3 regions of the Solibacillus sp. GQ1 genome follow, and region 3 is predicted to be linked to each of the others. Evidence: riboswitches for the same ligand, from Rfam matches in the RefSeq annotation. Region 3 holds a riboswitch; each other region holds the start of a gene.
What was found. Region 3 has a riboswitch for S-adenosylmethionine ahead of metA (homoserine O-acetyltransferase MetA). Riboswitches for the same ligand answer to the same signal wherever they lie in the genome.
Positions count from the first base shown of each region.

Region 1: another riboswitch for S-adenosylmethionine. It lies ahead of AC6CH1_RS18835 (bifunctional homocysteine S-methyltransferase/methylenetetrahydrofolate reductase); the one in region 3 lies ahead of metA (homoserine O-acetyltransferase MetA).
Region 2: another riboswitch for S-adenosylmethionine. It lies ahead of AC6CH1_RS14030 (methionine ABC transporter ATP-binding protein); the one in region 3 lies ahead of metA (homoserine O-acetyltransferase MetA).

Region 1 is NZ_JCAXEX010000009.1:21,265-27,610, reverse strand. It holds gene metH (methionine synthase) at 1-1,891, opposite strand, end outside; gene AC6CH1_RS18835 (bifunctional homocysteine S-methyltransferase/methylenetetrahydrofolate reductase) at 1,884-3,728, opposite strand; SAM riboswitch class I at 3,831-3,928, opposite strand; gene hemG (protoporphyrinogen oxidase) at 4,016-5,401, opposite strand; gene AC6CH1_RS18825 (chemotaxis protein) at 5,546-6,037, opposite strand; gene AC6CH1_RS18820 (tetratricopeptide repeat protein) at 6,181-6,346, opposite strand, start outside.
Region 2 is NZ_JCAXEX010000002.1:341,777-348,122, reverse strand. It holds gene AC6CH1_RS14040 (MetQ/NlpA family ABC transporter substrate-binding protein) at 1-297, opposite strand, end outside; gene AC6CH1_RS14035 (methionine ABC transporter permease) at 453-1,121, opposite strand; gene AC6CH1_RS14030 (methionine ABC transporter ATP-binding protein) at 1,114-2,142, opposite strand; SAM riboswitch class I at 2,288-2,390, opposite strand; gene AC6CH1_RS14025 (thioredoxin family protein) at 2,452-2,754, opposite strand; gene AC6CH1_RS14020 (toprim domain-containing protein) at 2,762-3,088, opposite strand; gene gcvH (glycine cleavage system protein GcvH) at 3,178-3,558, opposite strand; gene AC6CH1_RS14010 (arsenate reductase family protein) at 3,639-3,995, opposite strand; gene AC6CH1_RS14005 (acyl-CoA dehydrogenase FadE) at 4,325-6,109, opposite strand; gene AC6CH1_RS14000 (acetyl-CoA C-acetyltransferase) at 6,159-6,346, opposite strand, start outside.
Region 3 is NZ_JCAXEX010000001.1:1,364,978-1,371,323, reverse strand. It holds gene AC6CH1_RS06775 (YczE/YyaS/YitT family protein) at 1-382, shown strand, start outside; gene AC6CH1_RS06770 (ABC transporter ATP-binding protein) at 508-1,278, shown strand; gene metA (homoserine O-acetyltransferase MetA) at 1,329-2,270, opposite strand; SAM riboswitch class I at 2,424-2,531, opposite strand; gene AC6CH1_RS06760 (nucleoside-diphosphate sugar epimerase) at 2,604-3,347, opposite strand; gene AC6CH1_RS06755 (DEAD/DEAH box helicase) at 3,363-6,346, opposite strand, start outside.

The DNA.
Region 1 (6,346 bases), on a different contig from region 3:
CAAGGCGTTCTTCCACTGTCGCCGGCAATTCTTTCACAACTGCATCCTTCTTTTTATCACGGTAAAAGTCAGTAAATACAGCGAGTGTTTCATCATTTGTATTGAAGATTAAATCGTTCGCCAGCTTGATTTCTTCTTCAGGAATCGATGCATAGCGCTCCAGTTTTTCAGTATTTACAATCGCATAGTCCAGGCCTGCCTGTGTACAGTGATATAAATACACCGCATTCAATACTTCACGCCCAACTGGCGGTAAGCCGAACGAAACATTACTTACACCGAGCACCGTTAAGCAGCCAGGTAAATGTTCTTTAATGAGGCGAATTCCTTCGATTGTTTCCTCAGCGGCACCAATATATTGCTCGTCACCTGTACCTACCGGGAACATTAACGGGTCAAAGATAATGTCTTCTGCTGACATGCCCCATTTTTCTGTTAAGAGCTTATAAGAACGCTTCGCAACTTCAAGCTTTTGCTCACGTGTAATAGCCATTCCAGTTTCATCAATCGTACCGACAACAAGCGAAGCCCCATATTTTTTCACAAGTGGCATAACAGCATCGAAACGCTCTTCTCCATCTTCCAAGTTAATCGAGTTAATAATGGCCTTCCCTTGTGAAAACTTCAGTGCGACTTCCATTACTTTTTCATCTGTAGAGTCAATAACTAGCGGCACTTTAACTTTTTTCACAACTTCCTGCATGAAGTTTTTCATATCTTCTACTTCATCACGGTCAGGGTTTGCTAAACAAATATCGATGACATGTGCCCCGTTTTTAACTTGTGCACGCGCAATTTCCGCAGCTTCTTCAAATTTGCCGTCAACAATCAGGTTTTTGAATTTACGAGAGCCGATAACATTCGTACGCTCCCCGATAAATAACGGACGCATAGATTCGTCGTATTGCAATGGCTCGATACCTGATACGACATGTCCGTGTGTTACATCTTTCGGCTCACGCGGTTTATAGCCATCTACAGCTTCACGGATCGCCGCGATATGTGCTGGCGTTGTACCACAGCAGCCGCCGACGATGTTTAACCAGCCTTTTTCTGCGAAGCCTTGCAGTTTTTTCGATAATGAATCCGGCGTTTCATGGTAGCAGCCTTCCTCGTCCGGTAAACCGGCATTCGGATAACAGCTAATATAGCCGTTCGAAAGCTCCGCCAATGAACGGATATGATCGGTCATAAATTCCGGACCTGTCGCACAGTTCAGTCCGACAGACAATGGTTTAATATGCTCGATTGAAATATAAAATGCTTCGATTGATTGCCCGGCAAGCGTTGTTCCCATTGGCTCAATTGTCCCTGAAATCATGACAGGCAGCTCTTTGCCGAGTTCTTTAAATGCACGGTGAATGGCAATCGTTCCCGCTTTAACATTGAGCATATCCTGGGAGGTCTCCATTAAAAGCAAATCCGCTCCCGCTTCGATTAGTGCTTTTGCCTGGATATAAAAGTTTTCTTCCAGCTCTTCAAATGTTATACCGCCTGTTACCGACAATGTTTTTGTCGTAGGGCCGATTGCACCTGCGACAAAGCGCGGCCATTCCGGTGTCGAAAACTCCTTCGCTGCTTCTAGTGCAATTTCAACCGCCTGCTTATTAATTTCTACCGCTTTGTCCCCTAGGTCATACTCATCCAGAACAAGCGGTGTTCCGCCAAACGTATTTGTACAAATAATATCAGCGCCTGCAGCTAAATATTCACGGTGAATTTTGCCTAAAACATCGGGTCTCGTAAGTACCAGGTTTTCATTACAACCGTCTAAGTCTTCCCCGCCAAAATCTTCATATGTTAGGTTTTCTGCCTGAAGCATCGTCCCCATGGCACCATCAATGATAAGTATTCTTTTTTGTAATTGCTCATGAATTGGGTGATTATACATTCGACTGAACTCCTTTACTTTCCACATCATATTGTTTTACATAGTCCATTAATTCCAGCGTCATATCATAGCGTAAAAACGGTGTAATTAAATAAATACCATTAAAATATTTGCATGCCGTATCGAGCAGCTCTTTCGCAATTGCGATTCCTTCTGCTGCCGATGCTTCCTTGTCGTCCCCGCAGGCAGCCATACGCGCAAGTACTTCATCGGACAATTTAATGCCCGGTACTTCATGATGTAAAAATTCCGCGCTGCGTGATGAAGTAAGTGGCATAATCCCGATATAAATCGGTGTTTCCAAATTCTTAGTCGCCTCATAGATTTCGATAATCTTTTCTTTCGTATAAACCGGCTGTGAAATAAAGTAATCTGCACCATGCTCGATTTTCTTCTCTAAACGGGCAACAGCACGATCCAACACACGGACATTCGGATTAAAAGCAGCGGCCACCGAGAAATTCGCCTGTTTACGGAGTGACTTCCCAGTAAAAGAACCACCTTTATTTAACTGCTTAATTAAGGAAATGAGCTCCATTGACGAAACATCATATACGCTCGTCGCTCCCGGGAAATCCCCCACTTTTGTCGGGTCCCCTGTTACGACCAGAATATCATGAAGCTCCAACGCATCAAGTCCCATTAAATGTGACTGAAGCCCAATTAAATTTCGGTCACGGCACGTTAAATGCGGCAATGAACGAATTCCGTGCTCTTTTAAAATAGCGGCCATCGCGATATTGCTGATGCGCGGCGAAGCAAGTGAGTTATCAGCCATCATAATGACATCGGCTCCCGCTTTTGCCAGCTGTTTTGCCCCTTCGACAAACCCATCGATTTCCAGGTGACGCGGTGTATCCAGCTCAACAATAACAGAGCGTTCACGTTTTGCTTTTTCGTGGAGCGGCTCTTGTTTACGTGGCTCCGGAATACGGACGAATTGTGTAGACCTGTGTTTTTCTTCCTTCGTTTCGATTGGCTGCATATTCGCCAAACGTTTTTTTACGGCTGCAATATGCTTCGGTGTCGTCCCGCAGCACCCGCCAATTAAACGGACTCCTTGGTTTACAAGTTCAACGGCTGCACGTGCGAAATAGTCGGTTTCCGATTCATAGACAACACGACCATCTTCAATATCTAATAATGATGCATTTGGGTAAGCCGATAGAAAGGCCTTATTCGGTAAATTGACTCCTTCAAATGCCTGAATCGTATGGAAAGGACCTAATCGGCAGTTACTCCCAACAATATCCGCACCTAGTCTTTCTAAATCCTGAAGTGCTTCATTTAAAGACATTAAATTTTGAAGGACACCCGGCTCCTGCATTGTCACTTGGGCAATGATCGGTAAATCAGTCATAGAACGTAATAGATGGACACAATGCGATAATTCTTCAAAATCGTAATACGTTTCCAGTAAGAATCCATCTGGTTCACCAGCTAGTAATACTTCCGCTTGTTCTTGGAACGCAGTTAAAATTTCGTCTAATGTCGCATCACTTTTTCGGATTCCACGAATACCACCGATTGTCGCCAGCACATATTGTCCATCCAGGGAAGCAGCACGCTTTGCAATTTTTAACGCAGCTTCATTAAACTCCTTAACACGATTTTCATAGCCATAACGTGCAAGCTTAATTCGGTTGGCTCCGTATGTATTTGTCTGAATAATATCTGCACCCGCCGCAATATATTCACTATGAATTTTTTCTATAATATCAGGACGTGCAATATTCATCTCTTCATGACAATAATCCAATCCATATGAATAAAGAAGTGTTCCGATTGCCCCGTCTGCTGTTAAAACCCGTGTTTGTAATTCTTCAAGTAAACCCATTGCCTTCACTCCATCATTTACAGTATTTTCAGTATATTAACGATACAAAAAAGCCTTCTTTCATTAAATAAAAGAAGGCATAATAGTTATCAACTTAATCCCTTCTCATCTTCTGGCATTTGCCACTGGATTTAGCACCTGACTTAACGTTGGTTGCTGAAGTTTCATCGGGCCAGTCCCTCTACTTCTCTTGATAAGAAAATAATATGAATTTTTAAAATAATTAAATGAATCATAACGTTATCTAATACTTCCGTCAATACCCTTTAGCCGAATGAAGTATTTCTTTACATAATTCGACTAATAATTTGTTCAGCTGTTTTTTTTCCATTTAAAATACAGGCACCGATTCCTACTCCGAAATAGGCACATCCCGCTAATAGAACATTCGGGTAATCATTTGCCAGCTGCTGTATAACTTCCGATAATGCTTCATTATGCGCCAAATCATAGCGGGGCATTTGGTCAACCCACTTTGTTACATTGACGACTGTCGGCTCCGCTTCAACACCTAAGCTAACACGTATATCTTCCAATGCAACTTTCGTAAGTTCTTCATCAGACATAACAGCCAACTCTTCATAACGCGGATTAATATTTTTATAAAACAGGCGAACAAGTAAATTACCTTCCGCCGATGTATGTTTCCATTTACGGCTCGTCCATGTTGACGCATTGCAAACTAAATCACTATTATGCGAAACTATAAAGCCTGTACCATCTGCCGGTAAAATATCATCCGGTACATCAAAGCCCAAATACATCGTTAAAGCAGATGCCGTCGTGAACTTTTTCAACTGTTCTTCCAGTGAGTCATCCTGTATGACATGACGTACTGTTTCATTTGGAACAGCCAATACAACAACATCCGATAAAATTATTTCTTCTTCCAGCACGACTTCATATTGCTCTTCTTTTTTACGGATTTGCTTTGTTACTGTATTTTTCATGAATTCAACTTCCGGCAGCTGTTCCTCTAAGCGATCGATCAATGCCGATAAACCTGAGCGGAAAGAAATAAACTTCTTATTCGCAGCTTTTTCAAATTGCTCTCGATGTGCTTCGAATCCTTTAATAATCGATCCGTATTTGTTTTTATAGTCCACTAAATAAGGCAATGTGGATGCCAGGCTTAATTGATATAAGTCGCCTGAATAAACACCCGCTAATACAGGGGCAATTTGCTTGCGGACAATTTCTTCCCCTAAAAAATACTCCAAAAACGTACCGATCGAGCTTTCTTTTGTAAATTTAGTATTCGGGATTTCTAAATCTTGAAGTGCTCTCTTCTTTCCTTCTTCAGAAATTAACGTACTCGACATGAGTGATTCCACACTCATCGGAATACCGAATGTCGATCCTGCCGGAATTGCATGGAGCTCATTATTCGTATGAATGTAAGAAATTCCTGTTTCGTTATAGACAAGCTCTGATTCAAAATCAAGCTCTTTTACAAGCTCTAAAACCCCTGGATGGCGAGCTACAATTGAGTCAGCCCCCGTTTCCATAATAAAACCTTTATCCTTTTCGGAATGAATTTTCCCGCCTAAATATGCGTTCTTTTCAATCAGTATTAACCGTGCTTCCACATTTTGCTCATGCATTTTATTTTTCAAATAATGCATCGTACATAGCCCGGTAATCCCGCCACCTACAACTACTACTGTTTTCATATCCATTCTCTCCTATTTCGTTCGCTTCTCTTTTATAAGTATAAACTTTTTTATGCGAAATATGGTCAGTGGGGTATTACAATTTATAGAACCACATAAGAAAAACCATCCTACCAAAAAACTATGTTAGGATGGCCTCTTAATTTATTTATAAGATAGTTGCTTTGTTAGGGAAATAATTTCTGCTTCCAAAGACGTGGAGCGTTTATCAAAATAACGTATACGTTCACTACTGCGATTTTCTAAATGTTTATTTAGATCTAACATATTCACTGCATCGCTCGCAAACAGTTTTAAAGTACGAACACCAGACTCAATTTTCCGAACTTCTTTACCATATATAAGTGCGGTATTATCTGCTGTTTTACCCTTCTTCAATTCCAAAATATTAGTATTGATAAGCTCATCAATCTGATTGTAACGTTTGATTTGTTTATCCGTCATCATTTGGATTTTTTGCTTGTATTTAACAACATCTTTATGATCTAATCCTGTTTGGACATAACTTTTTAAATATTCAACGATTGTACATAGCGTCGTCAGATTCTCTCTCTGTTCTAATAGCATTTGTTGTAGTTTTTGAATACTATCCTCATTGTGTTCAGAAGAGAATTGATGGACTGCAAACATAAACATGGAAATTCCCCCTTCTTAATACTTTCCCCTTATAATATATTTCCTATTTCTCACTAAAATTAAACCTATTTTTCCCCATGAAATGGGTCTAAATTATGACAGGGAAATAGGAAATTAAAACTTTTATTGTCTCTATCACATTATTATTCATATATATCGTTATTTAGAACTATTAGCTTTTCCCGCCACTTGGATGCTTCAGCTGCATCCGTCATCTCATAGTAGCTTAAAACTTTTTTTGTCGCTTCTAAATCACCAAGTAAACTTGCCTTTTTATAGTAATGGGTTGCTTTTTCGTTATCTTGGGTT
Region 2 (6,346 bases), on a different contig from region 3:
AGCATTTGCAAAGTCATAATCGAAATCCGCTTTTTGAGCTTCGAAGTATGGGATGTGCTGGAAGTAGTTTGCATCTAAATCACCGTTATTTAAATCTTGATTTGGAAGAACGTAGTCTGTATAAGTTGCAATTTCTAGCTCAATACCCTGTTCCTCTAAAATTGGCTTAACTTTTTCAAGGATAACTGCGTGTGGTGTATTTGACGCACCAACTACTAATTTTTCATCTTCTCCGCCACATGCTGCTAAAGCAAGTACTGAAGCTCCTAAAATAACGCTTGATAATAATTTCTTCATTTGTTTTACCTACCCTTTTTTTAGTTTGTTCAGTTTATCGAAACCTTTTTTATATTCTGATTATTTTCCTTATAGACGCGCACTTTTTTAAAGTTTGCGTCCATATTGTTTCGATGCACCATTATTTATAATTACGGCCTTTTATGAGCCACTAACTATCGTTTGTCCACTCTTGCTGTAATGAAGTCCCCAATAAATTGGATAATGAATACTACAACTAAAATTAAAACAGTTGCCATTAATGTCACATCTGTTCGGTTACGCTGAAAACCATCAAGGAATGCCAGGTTACCTAAACCACCCGCACCGATAATGCCGGCCATTGCTGTATATCCTACTAAAGCTACCGCAGTAACAGTAATACCAGAAATTAATGCCGGTAAGCTTTCCGGGATCAGCACTTTCCAAATAATCGTAGAAGTTTTCGCTCCCATTGAGCGGGCTGCTTCAATGACACCTTTATCAATTTCTCTTAATGCTATTAATACCATGCGCGCATAAAACGGTGCTGCCCCAATAATTAGCGCAGGTAATGCTGCATTGGCGCCACGGATTGTTCCAAGTAAAAACTTAGTAAATGGAATTAATAAAATGATTAAGACGATAAATGGAATCGAGCGGAAAATATTCACGAGTGACCCTGTCAAAAAGTGTACAATTTTATTTGCCCATAATTGATTGTCGCTCGTTAAAAATAAGACAATACCAATTAGAAGTCCTAGTATAAATGTGATGACTGTCGCAACAGCCGTCATATAAATTGTTTCATATGTTGCTTCGAGCATTTTACCCCAATCTACGTTCGGAAATAATTGATTAAACATGCTCAATCACCTCCGCCTGAATTTCTTGCTTTGCTAAAAAGCTTAATGCTTCCGCGACTGCTTTTGGCTCGCCATCGATATGAATAAACAATGTACCAAACGAACCGCCCGTTGTATTTGAGATTTTGCCATGCACTATATTAACAACTACGTCAAATTGCTTAATCATTTGTGAGATGACAGGCTGTTCTGTCGTTGCCGCTGCAAATGTTAATTTAGCGATTTTGCCTTCTGGATAATTGGCTAAAATCTGTTCCAGTGATGCTTGCGTTTCCTGTGTTTCACCAGAAGCCTGTGATACGAAGTTTTTCGTAATTGGTGCTTGAGGATGCTGGAACACTTGCAATACATCTCCCTGTTCCACTACTTTACCGGCTTCCATTACCGCTACTCTGTTACAGATTTTGCGAATAACATGCATTTCATGTGTAATGAGTACAATTGTAAGTCCGATGTTTTTATTAATATCGAGCAGTAATTCCAAAATTGAATCCGTTGTTTCCGGATCAAGCGCTGAAGTCGCTTCATCACATAAAAGTACTTCCGGGTTGTTCGCCAACGCTCGTGCAATGCCGACACGCTGCTTTTGACCGCCTGACAATTGTGAAGGATACGCTTTCCCTCTTCCTTTTAAACCTACGAGTTCAATCAGCTCTTCTACTCGCTTTTCACGATCAGCTTTTGAAACGCCTGCAATTTCAAGTGGAAATGCAATGTTTTCTTCAACTGTACGTGACCAGAGCAGATTGAAGTGCTGGAAAATCATACTTATTTTTTGGCGTGCTTCTCGTAATTTTGCCCCGGAAGCTTTTGCAATATCCTGGCCGCCTACAATGACAGAACCTGTTGTAGGCTTTTCCAAACCGTTCAGCAGTCGGATCATCGTACTTTTACCGGCACCACTGTAGCCGATAATTCCGTATATTTCACCTTTGTTAATCGATAGGCTTACATTATCAACTGCTGTAAGTTTACCGTTTTTCGTGTTATACACTTTTGTAATATTTTGTATATCAATCATCGGTTGTACTCCTTCTAAATTGAAATAACCTTCCTGCTATTTCAAAATCATGTTCTATTCTCATTCAAAACCTCCGTTGAATGAAAAAAACCTTTCTACCAAGACAAGTAGAAAGGTTTCACATACATTTATACGGTAAACCGTTCTCTCATCTTTCAAAGTTTAAACTTTGTGTGAATTGGCACCTTTGCGTAAACGCTGGTTGCCGGGCTTCATAGGGCACTTCCCTCCACCTCTCTTTATAAGAGCAACGTTATTAAGTTTTATTATTATGAATGTTACTTTATCACGACAAAGTGACTACGTCAATTACTTTTTTAATATTTCATACAAAAACGGTACGGATTTAAATGCATAAATTTTATTCGTTAGTTCCCCGTTGTCTGAAACGATTAAACAAGGTACACTTTCAATTTTCAATTCATATGGTAAATCCCCTAAATAATTGATATTTGCCATACCAAGCGGAAGATCTGGGAGTAATTTCTCAATTACTTCCAACATTTTTTCCGACACTTCACAAGTGCCGCACATAGGCGTATATAAGAAAAACGCTGTCTGATCATACTGTTGTACGTTCTGTTCCCATTGCTGTTTCGTCCATTGTTCCATTATACTGTCATCCTTCTTTTACTAAAAATTTTGCCTGTAGTAAAATATCCCTTAAGATTTTAGTAGGTGTTTTTTCTACTTCTACATATTCGTGAGGTATGATAAGCTGTGTCGCTTCGGGATATGCACGGTTCATCAGTTTACGTAACTTCTCACCGTTTTTATCTGCATCAAACATAGTGATAATTTCATCTTGCTCATATTCTTCCAATAAATCAATCAAATTGACTTCGCTTATTGTGCCATTTGTACAAATAATTGTCACGTCCTCAGCTAATATCGGGATTAATCTCAATTTATCGGCACGTCCTTCTACAACGATGTATCTTCCCATATAACACGCTTCCTTTCATTCGACACCTTTATATATAGAATAACAAAAAAACACTAAAACCTTTATATAGAAGGCTTTAGTGTTTCATATTATTGTTCGATTAATGCAGTGTAAGCATCTGCGTCTAATAACTCGTCTACTTCTGCTTCACTTGTTAACTCAACAGTAACCATCCATGCATTACCGTATGGTGATTCATTTACATATTCAGGATTGTCCAGTAATTCTTCGTTGATTGCAACAACTTTACCAGAAAGTGGTGCATATAGTTCAGAAACTGTTTTAACAGATTCTACACTACCGAAAGGCTGATCCCTTGAAATTTCATCGCCTACTTCAGGTAACTCTACGAATACGATATCGCCTAGTTCAGACTGTGCGAAATCCGTAATACCGATTGTCGCTTTACCGTCTTCAATTTTAACCCACTCATGCTCTTTTGAATAACGTAATTCTTTAGGTGTGCTCATTCGAAAACCTCCATGTTATATGTAGTACATTCAAGTTCATTTTGCCATATTTCGTTCGGAAATACAATGTGAATAACTGTTTATTTCCAAGTTTCTAAGAAGTCAGACTCCTTAAATCCTAAAGTTAATTTTTTACCATCTGTAACGATTGGTCGCTTAATTAACATACCATCCGATGCTAATAGCTCTAATTGCTCATCCTCGGACATTGTCGGTAATTTATCTTTTAGGCCTAATTCACGATATTTCATGCCAGATGTATTAAAGAATTTCTTCAGCGGCACTCCACTAGCTTCGTAAATTGCTTTAAGTTCCTCTTTAGATGGTGTCTGCTCTACAATATGAATATTTTCATAGTCCACACCTTGCTCATCTAGCCATTTTTGCGCTTTTTTACATGTTGTACATTTCGGATATTGGATGAATTTTACTGTCATGTAAGTACTCCTTTTTGCCCTGGATTTTCCTATATTGTAACGGATATAGAAGGACAAATCAAAAATGTGTTCGCACTATCGGAGTTTTACTGGTTATGGTTGTTATTAGAAGATGTGCAAAAAATATTAGAACATGCCCGACGTATTTTAGAAGAACGGCTTCACTTCACTTATTAGAAACTCTGGGTGACATAATAGAAGATAGGAAACTTATATTAGAAGTTCCCATGTATATTAGACATTTTGAAATTATATTAGAACATTTTACATTTTATTAGAAAACCCATAGAAAAACCGGGTGCATTGTATACACCCGGTTACCGTCTTTATTAAACTACATATTTTTCTGCTTCGATTAGTTTCGCTGCAGCTTCACGTTTTTTCGGAATTAAGTTGTAAGGGTTGTTGCGCGTTAATTTACGTAATGCTGATAAAATCATACGTGCATCGTCACCTTCAACTGAAGCGATTAATGTTTCTTTTGCTTCTTTTTCGATTTCTGCGAATGCTTCCTGACAGAAAATTTGAGTGTAAAGAATTTTTTGTGCTGCTTTTTCTTCTCCGTCACGCTCGATTGCTTTTTGTGTACGGATTACTGCAGATTCCATTGCGTATAATTGGTTCGCAATGTTTGCGATGTTTACTAACAGCTCTTGTTCCGCATCCAGTTTTGCACCGTAGCGTTGTGCTGCTGCACCTGCTGCAAGTACTGCAATCTTCTTGGCATTTTTCACTAAATATTTCTCTTGCTCTAAAGCACCTTGGCCGATTTCTTCAGGCATAAGCATTAATAGCTCGTTTTGCAGTTCTTGCGCAACTTGTAATAGTGGTAACTCACCTTTTAATGCTTTTTTCATAAATGTGCCCGGTACGATCATACGGTTAATTTCGTTTGTACCTTCGAAAATACGGTTAATACGAGAGTCGCGGTAAATGCGTTCTACTTCGTACTCAGCCATAAAGCCGTAACCACCGTGTAACTGAACCGCTTCATCCGCTACGAAATCCAATGTTTCAGAACCGAATACTTTTGCGATCGAGCACTCAATAGCATATTCAGCGATTGCTGCTGCAACTGATTTGCCGTCTTTTTGCTCTTCATCAGATAACTGGCTTAAACGGTCTTCGAAATAACCAACTGTACGATAGTTTAAAGATTCAGATGCATAAATGTGAGAAGCCATTGATGCGATTTTTTCTTTCGTTAAGTTGAAATCCGATAATTTTGTTTTGAATTGCTGACGTTGGTTCGTATAAGCAACTGCTAATTCAAATGCACGTTTTGATGCACCTACAGTACCTACTCCTAATTTATAACGTCCGATATTTAAAATATTAAATGCAATAATATGACCGCGGCCTACTTCACCTAGTAAGTTTTCTACAGGCACTTCTGCATCTTCTAAAATTAATGTACGAGTTGAAGATGATTTAATCCCCATTTTCTTCTCTTCCGGACCTACAGAAACACCTGGGAATGAACGCTCTACAATGAATGCAGTGAATTTATCGCCATCGATTTTTGCGTATACCACGAATACATCTGCAAAGCCTGCATTTGTAATCCATTGTTTTTCACCATTTAATACGTAATGTGTGCCAGCTTCATTTAACTTAGCTGTTGTTTTAGCGCCTAATGCATCCGAACCTGAACCTGGCTCTGTTAATGCATATGCTGCGATTAATGCACCTGAGGCTAACTTCGGTAAGTACTTCGTTTTTTGCTCATGGTTACCGAATAATACGATTGGTAATGAACCGATCCCTACATGGGCACCGTGAGTGATTGAGAAACCGCCAGCCGGTGACATTTTTTCTGCGATTAATGCAGATGAAATTTTGTCTAAGCCTAGCCCTTCATATTCTTCAGGTACGTCAGCTGCTAGTAAACCTAAGTCACCTGCTGTTTTTAATAGACGTACAGAGTGATCGAACTCATGGTGCTCTAAGTTTTCAACTACCGGTAATACTTCGTTCGTTACATATTCCTGTGTTGTTTGAGCAATCATTTTTTGCTCGTCTGTGAAATCTTCCGGTGTAATTACTCGGTTAATATCCACGTCCTCGATTAAAAAGCCGCCACCTTTAATAATGCTGTTTGTTGTTTGTGCCATTATAAATTCCTCCCTAGTTTCCTTTGTGATTTATTGTTTCCCCAGACAATTAAAGAACTTCAAATACCCCTGCTGCACCCATTCCGCCGCCGATACACATTGTTACGACACCGTATTTACCGCCGCGGCGTTTTAATTCATTGATTAGCTTCACTGTAAGAATCGCACCAGTTGCACCAAGTGGATGGCCTAATGCGATTGCCCCCCCGTTAACATTCACTTTTTCCATATCAATGC
Region 3 (6,346 bases):
CATGTTCCTGACAGGGATTTTTATTGATATATTTTTGTTAGTATTACCGGATGCGAATACACTGTTAGAACAAACATTGGCGTTTGTTGTTGGCGTTGTTCTGCTCGGCTTCGGCTGCGGGATGTATATGGTCGCAAACCTCGGTGTAGGACCTCGTGATACATTAATGCTGCTGTTGGTGCATCGCCTCGGCTGGAGTGTCAACCGTGCACGGACGACAATGGAAGTAACGGTTGCTGTATTAGGTTTTGTATTGGGCGGACCAGTCGGAGTCGGTACTGTATTTATGGCGTTCGGCTTAGGGCCTGTTGTACAATGGGCACTCAAATGGAACGGAAAGCTGTTCCACCGCGCTGCAGGTGTCGAAAGTGTTGTTATATAAATAATGAGGAGAGCAAGCATTATGCGTTTGCTTTCTTTTTTTAACATTTAAATTGTTACAATTTTCAAAAAATACTTTCACGACAATGAAAAAAGGTGCATAGTAGTAAGTGGAGGTGTTTTTAAATGATACATATTGAAAATATCCATTTATATCGCAATGACAAAAAGATTTTAAATGATTTAAGCTGGCATGTTCAAAAGGGACAGCATTGGGCTATTTTAGGGTTAAACGGCTCCGGCAAAACGACGTTGCTGAAAGTTATTAACGGCTATATTTGGCCAAATGAAGGTAAGGTCCAAGTACTGGGTGAAACATATGGCAAGACGTATATACCGAAACTGCGGACGCGGATCGGCTGGGTCAGCAATGCGATGATCGATAACTTCAACTGGCAGGATAATGCAATTGAAATCGTGCTCAGCGGAAAATTCGGTGCCCTTCGCCTTTTCAATGATGTGACGGAAGAAGAAATTGACCATGCGGTTTCTATTATGAAGCATTTTCACTGTGACCATTTAGCAAATAAATCATTCGAGCATTTGTCTCAAGGTGAACGGCAGCGTGTTCAAATAGCAAGGGCCATTATGGCGGATCCGGAAATTTTAATATTGGATGAGCCATGTGGTGGTCTGGACTTAATCGAACGGGAAAACTTGCTGCAAACAATAGAACAGATTGCACAAGCAGAAAACGGCCCTACCCTAATTTACGTGACGCATCATGTAGAAGAAATACTTCCTTGTTTTAGCCATGTACTTTTAATGAAAGACGGAAAAAATGTCGAAGCCAATGCACGCGAAGTTGTTTTAACAGACGAATTATTAAGCGATTTCTTCGGGCGGGAAATTAGTTTGCAGATCGAACGCGAACGTGCCTGGGTCGCAATTAAATGAAACGAACCAGCAGGAGTCCATCTCTTGCTGGTTCGTTTCATTTATAAGCATTAAATATGATATTCAATATTTTCATCGACGTAATGCCATTCATACGGCGTTTCTTGGTATACGTAGTAGTTCAGCCAGTTGTAGAACAACAGATGCGAATGGGCACGCCAAACATTTTTCGGTGCCTGCAACGGGTCGTTATTCGGGAAATAGTTGATCGGAATTTCCGTATTGTCCGGATCTTTCTCAATATCGCGGAAATACTCATCCGATAAGGTCGTTGCATCATATTCCAGATGCCCTGTAATCATAATATGTTTATTGTTTTTCGATTGCACGATAAACACGCCTGCATCATCCGAATAGCTTAATAGTCGCAAGTCAGGGTGTGCCCGCACTTCATCAATTGAAACCGACGTGTGGCGTGAATGAGGTGCCACATACTCATCACTGAATCCCCGCACTAAATCTACTGTTAAATCCGTAATCACATGGGAATAAACACCGGAGCATTTCTTCGGCAATTCGAATTTTCCGATGCCAAAATGATGATACAAGGCAGCTTGGGCGCCCCAACATATATACATAATCGAAGTGACATGTTCATCTGCCCAGTCCATAACATGCGTAATCTCATTCCAGTAGCCAACATCTTCAAAATCCATTTTCTCTACTGGCGCTCCTGTAATAATGAGCCCATCAAAGCGACGGTGCTTCACTTGGTCGAACGTCCGGTAAAAAGTATCTAAATGCGATTTGGAAACATTTTTTGATTCGTATGTAGCCGTGTTTAAAAATGTCACATCCACCTGTAATGGTGTATTACCGAGTAAGCGCAGCAACTGCAGTTCGGTTTTCTCTTTTTCAGGCATTAAATTAAACACTAAAATATTTAACGGTCGAATTTGTTGTGTTTTCGCACGGTCTTCCTCCATGACGAAAATCTTCTCTTTTCTAAGCAGCTCACCCGCCGGTAAATGTTTCGGAATATTAATCGGCATTCCACTTTCCCCCTCATAAACTTTTTCAATAAACTTTTAATAATCTGTGGTATTCAGGCAATGCATTGTTTTACGAGCGAAACGAACCGTTCCGGAACAATAAAAAAGCCCCTCTCATTCCAGCAAAACAGAATTGAGAGGGGCTTCTACCCGTTCTTATCTGCCAAGGTCAACACCTTGCTGGAAGTAGCACCTTTCTAGTTAAACTAGAGGTTGCTGAAGCATCATCGGGCCAAGTCCCTCCGCTTCTCTTGATAAGTCTATTAAATTGTCATTAGTGTATCATGTACTTTGTAATTTTGCAATAATTCCAAAAATATTATTTCACGCATACTAAAGCTGCTCTTTTTCTATAGTAAATAAGATTGTCTCCAGCCGTTCATCCCATACACGTGTCAATGTATTGTATACCCGCACAAAATGCCTGTTTTCCTTTTGATCAAACAGTAAAAAACATAGGACCGGTATATCATTAATCTGGATCGATTCCGTCGAAACAACACTCGTTATATAGTGCGGTACTTCATCTTCCGCCACCGGTTGTTCGGAAAGTTGCTGTTGTATGAAATCAATCAGCACTGTCTCTTCAATTGCTTCGATTTCTTCTGTTTCGATTGTCGGGAAAGGCTCCGGAAACTCTTCCAAATCCGCAAATTCCTCCAGGTCACCCTCCAATGGCTGCTCATGGATCGGGCTGTATTGAATAAAATAACTTGTTTCTTCAAGTTCCTCTTCAAAAATGCCCGATTCCAGCTGAGCCTTACCCTTTGCAGTTAGTGCAAATTCCTGTTCCTTCACAATCATACCTAGTCGTAACATTTTATTCGTCAAATCATGAATAAATAACGGTTCCACCAATAAAATTTCGGCTAATAACTCCACATTTTTCAGCTTCGCCTTCTCAAATGAAATGAGCATCATCTTCATTAAAATATCCATGGCATTACGCATTACCGGATGATATTTCACTTCCAATGTGTGAATCGGAATGGCGTATTGCATTTGCTTTTTGATTTCAATGGACGGATTTTGGATGAGTTCTTTCTGCAGCTGTATAACTGTACTTTGTAAATCCATTCAATCCCCCTGTTTCTACACAGCAAAATAGCCGTCTTGCTCTTTTACTGTCGTTAATACATGGGCATACATATCCCGTGTTTTCGCGCTCTTTGGACGCTTTGTAAACATTTCGGTACTGCCAATCATTATGAGCAGTTCCCGTGCGCGGGATAATGCAACATTCAGGCGTCGGTAATCTTTCGCAAACCCGATTTCTCCGCGTTCATTGTCATGATTCCGCACCATGCTGACGATAATCACATCCATCTCCATCCCCTGGAATTTATCGACGGATCCTGTACGGATGTGTAAATGCGGTACACTGATTTCCTGTTCGATCAGACGATTAATACGTTTCACCTGCTCCGCGTAGAATGAAATAACGCCAACCGATTTTAATGCGTCTTGTGGAATCAGCCCTTGTGCTTTCGCTTGTCCCGTTGCAGCATTTAATTCAAGAAGCTGCTGTTTAATCTGTTCCAGCTCAGCTAAATTGAATAAACTCGAGCCTTCCTTCATACGCTCTTCAAAATAAGGCTTGGCATTCGGAATATCAAGCCATAGTAAATGGTGATTTCGTGTAACTTTTGATGTTTCAAGGAAATGATCGCGTACGGCATCCGAATCCTCTAACCCGCACTGCAGCTGTTCGGATTCATTTTCGTAAAACGGTGTGATAGTTGACATAATATTTTTATGCATACGATATTGAAGGGCGAGCATCGTTTTATTTTGTGACGGCAAATTGTTATAAAGACGCTCAAACAATGATTCTTCCAGTAACTTTTCAAGCTCTCGTTTTTCTTCAAATGTTGTACTTTCCTTCACAACTTGCTCCAATGTCTCTTCAAATGTCGCATCGCCTACAAGCGGAGGCAACTGGTGATGGTCCCCAACTAAAATGATTTTTGCGCCCTTTAACATCGGCAGTAACAGTTCCGGTGGTGTTGCTTTCGAAACTTCATCAATAATCACGACATCAAATGTCGGATAGTTGTCCATAAACTCTTTATTTGCCGATGCAACACAAGTTGTCCCGATCACATTGGCATGTTTCACATACAATTTGCGGATTTCGTCCAAGTCATGGGCATTGGCGTTTTTCAGTAAACCGTGCCATTCGTTTTGAAGTTCTGCCGTCACCGGAAGCAAACTGATTTTCACTTCAAGCATCTCGATCTTTTCTGTAAGAAGCCCGATCTTTTCGTTTACTTCAATGATCGCCTGCTCAGGGTTCAGTTTTGTCAGCTGTTCAAGTTCTGTCCGGCGTTTTTCAAGCTGGACGCCTTCGCTGTTGATCCCTTTAAAGCGAACTGTTAACTGTTCGACAGTCTCAGTACCAAGGGCAATCTGTTCATTTAAAACTGCCAGCTCCTCCGCTTTTTTATCTAGTTGAAGTTCCACTTTTTCACGGTTTTGGCGCTGTGTTTCAGTTTTCATCTGATCCAGTTCATTTGTTGCGAGCAGTTCTTCCAGCTCGTCCGTGGAATGGTTCAGCGTAATCGATGGATCAATTTTTTCATTGATCGCATCCATTTGGGATTTTACCGTAGTTGCCTCTTCTTCCAGCTGCTGAAGATGCTGTGCTTTCACATCATTTTGCTCTTTAAACTGAAGAATGATTTCCTCTTTCAGCTTTTCGAAAATAAGCACGGTTTCACGGATCGCATCCATATATTTATTGTTCAGCTGCTCGATATATTGCATGCGCAAATGAATACCCTGAATGGAGCGGGTTCCGTTTTGAGCATTTACGCGACGGTCCCGAAAAGCGATACTAAGCTTCGTCAAAAACTCCTGAATTTCTTCAAGCGTATAATGATGGCCCATATCCAGCCTGTCCGGTGTTACATGAATACCTAACGCCGTTTCACTGTAATGCAATGCCTTTTCCAGACGTTCCTTCACATCTTTAATCGGTTTATACTGCTCCATTTGCGGCTGAATTCGATCAAGCGCTGTAAGTAAACGGTCCATTGCATAGTTCCGGCGAATATTGTATTCACTCATGAACTCCTCAATTTCGTACACTTTTTTCAAAGAGGCAATTTTATCTACGAGCAAATCAAACTGTGACGTTTCGTTGGTCTTTTCAATTTTCGTTTTAACAGCATCAAAACGCTGCTGGAATTGATCAAGTTGCGCTTTATAATGACTTTGTGTAAGTTGCTGCTGGAAGTTTTCTCTCGCTTCTTTTAACTGTTGTGCTTGTTCTGTCAATTGCTCGACAGTCAATCCGTCTTTTACTTGCTGTTCAAAATTTGCAACGGTTTCGGCTACTGTGCTCTGTGTTGCCTGCAGTTTCTCCAGCTTGCGTTCATTGTCTTCCAGTTCTTTTTTGCATTCAGTCAATTGTTTTTTTAATGCCAGAATCTTTTCAGCCAGAACATGCAATTCTGCTTTTGCCGCTTCTTTTTGTTCAATTTGAAGTTCAAGCTCTTTTTGTTTCTGTTCAAGCGCAGCAATTTCATTTTGAGCCTCATTGATCTCATTATTTAAAAGCTGCTCTTTTCGTTCATGCAGCGAAATTTCATGGCCGATTGCTTCAAATGTCTGCTCCTGCCAATACGTTGCAACATTTTCCTCAATAAACCTTTTCCCTTCTTCTTCGATGCTTTCTGTACGACCGTAACGCAAAATCCGGATATCTTTGTTCGATAAAAGTCGGCTTAATGCATTGTCTACCGCTAAGTTTGATTGCGAAGCAACGAGTGTTTTCAAACCTGCTTTTGCATTTTGATAGCAAATTTCCGAAATTACCGTCGTTTTACCAGTACCCGGCGGACCTTGAATAACATACAGATCTTCGGAACTCATCGCCCCTTCGACTGCCTGCTGCTGGTAAGAATTCAGCCGGTTATGAAAATTAAGAGGAACCGTTTTTCTGCGCTCAGCAATGACCGGCTTATCTTCAAATAGTATCGTTTCGAGGTTCGCATTTGCGGCCAATCCTTCTTTTAAACGTTCAAACCCTTTTAAAAGCCGCTTTAACTGTGATTTCGTCGCAGCATTGGAAA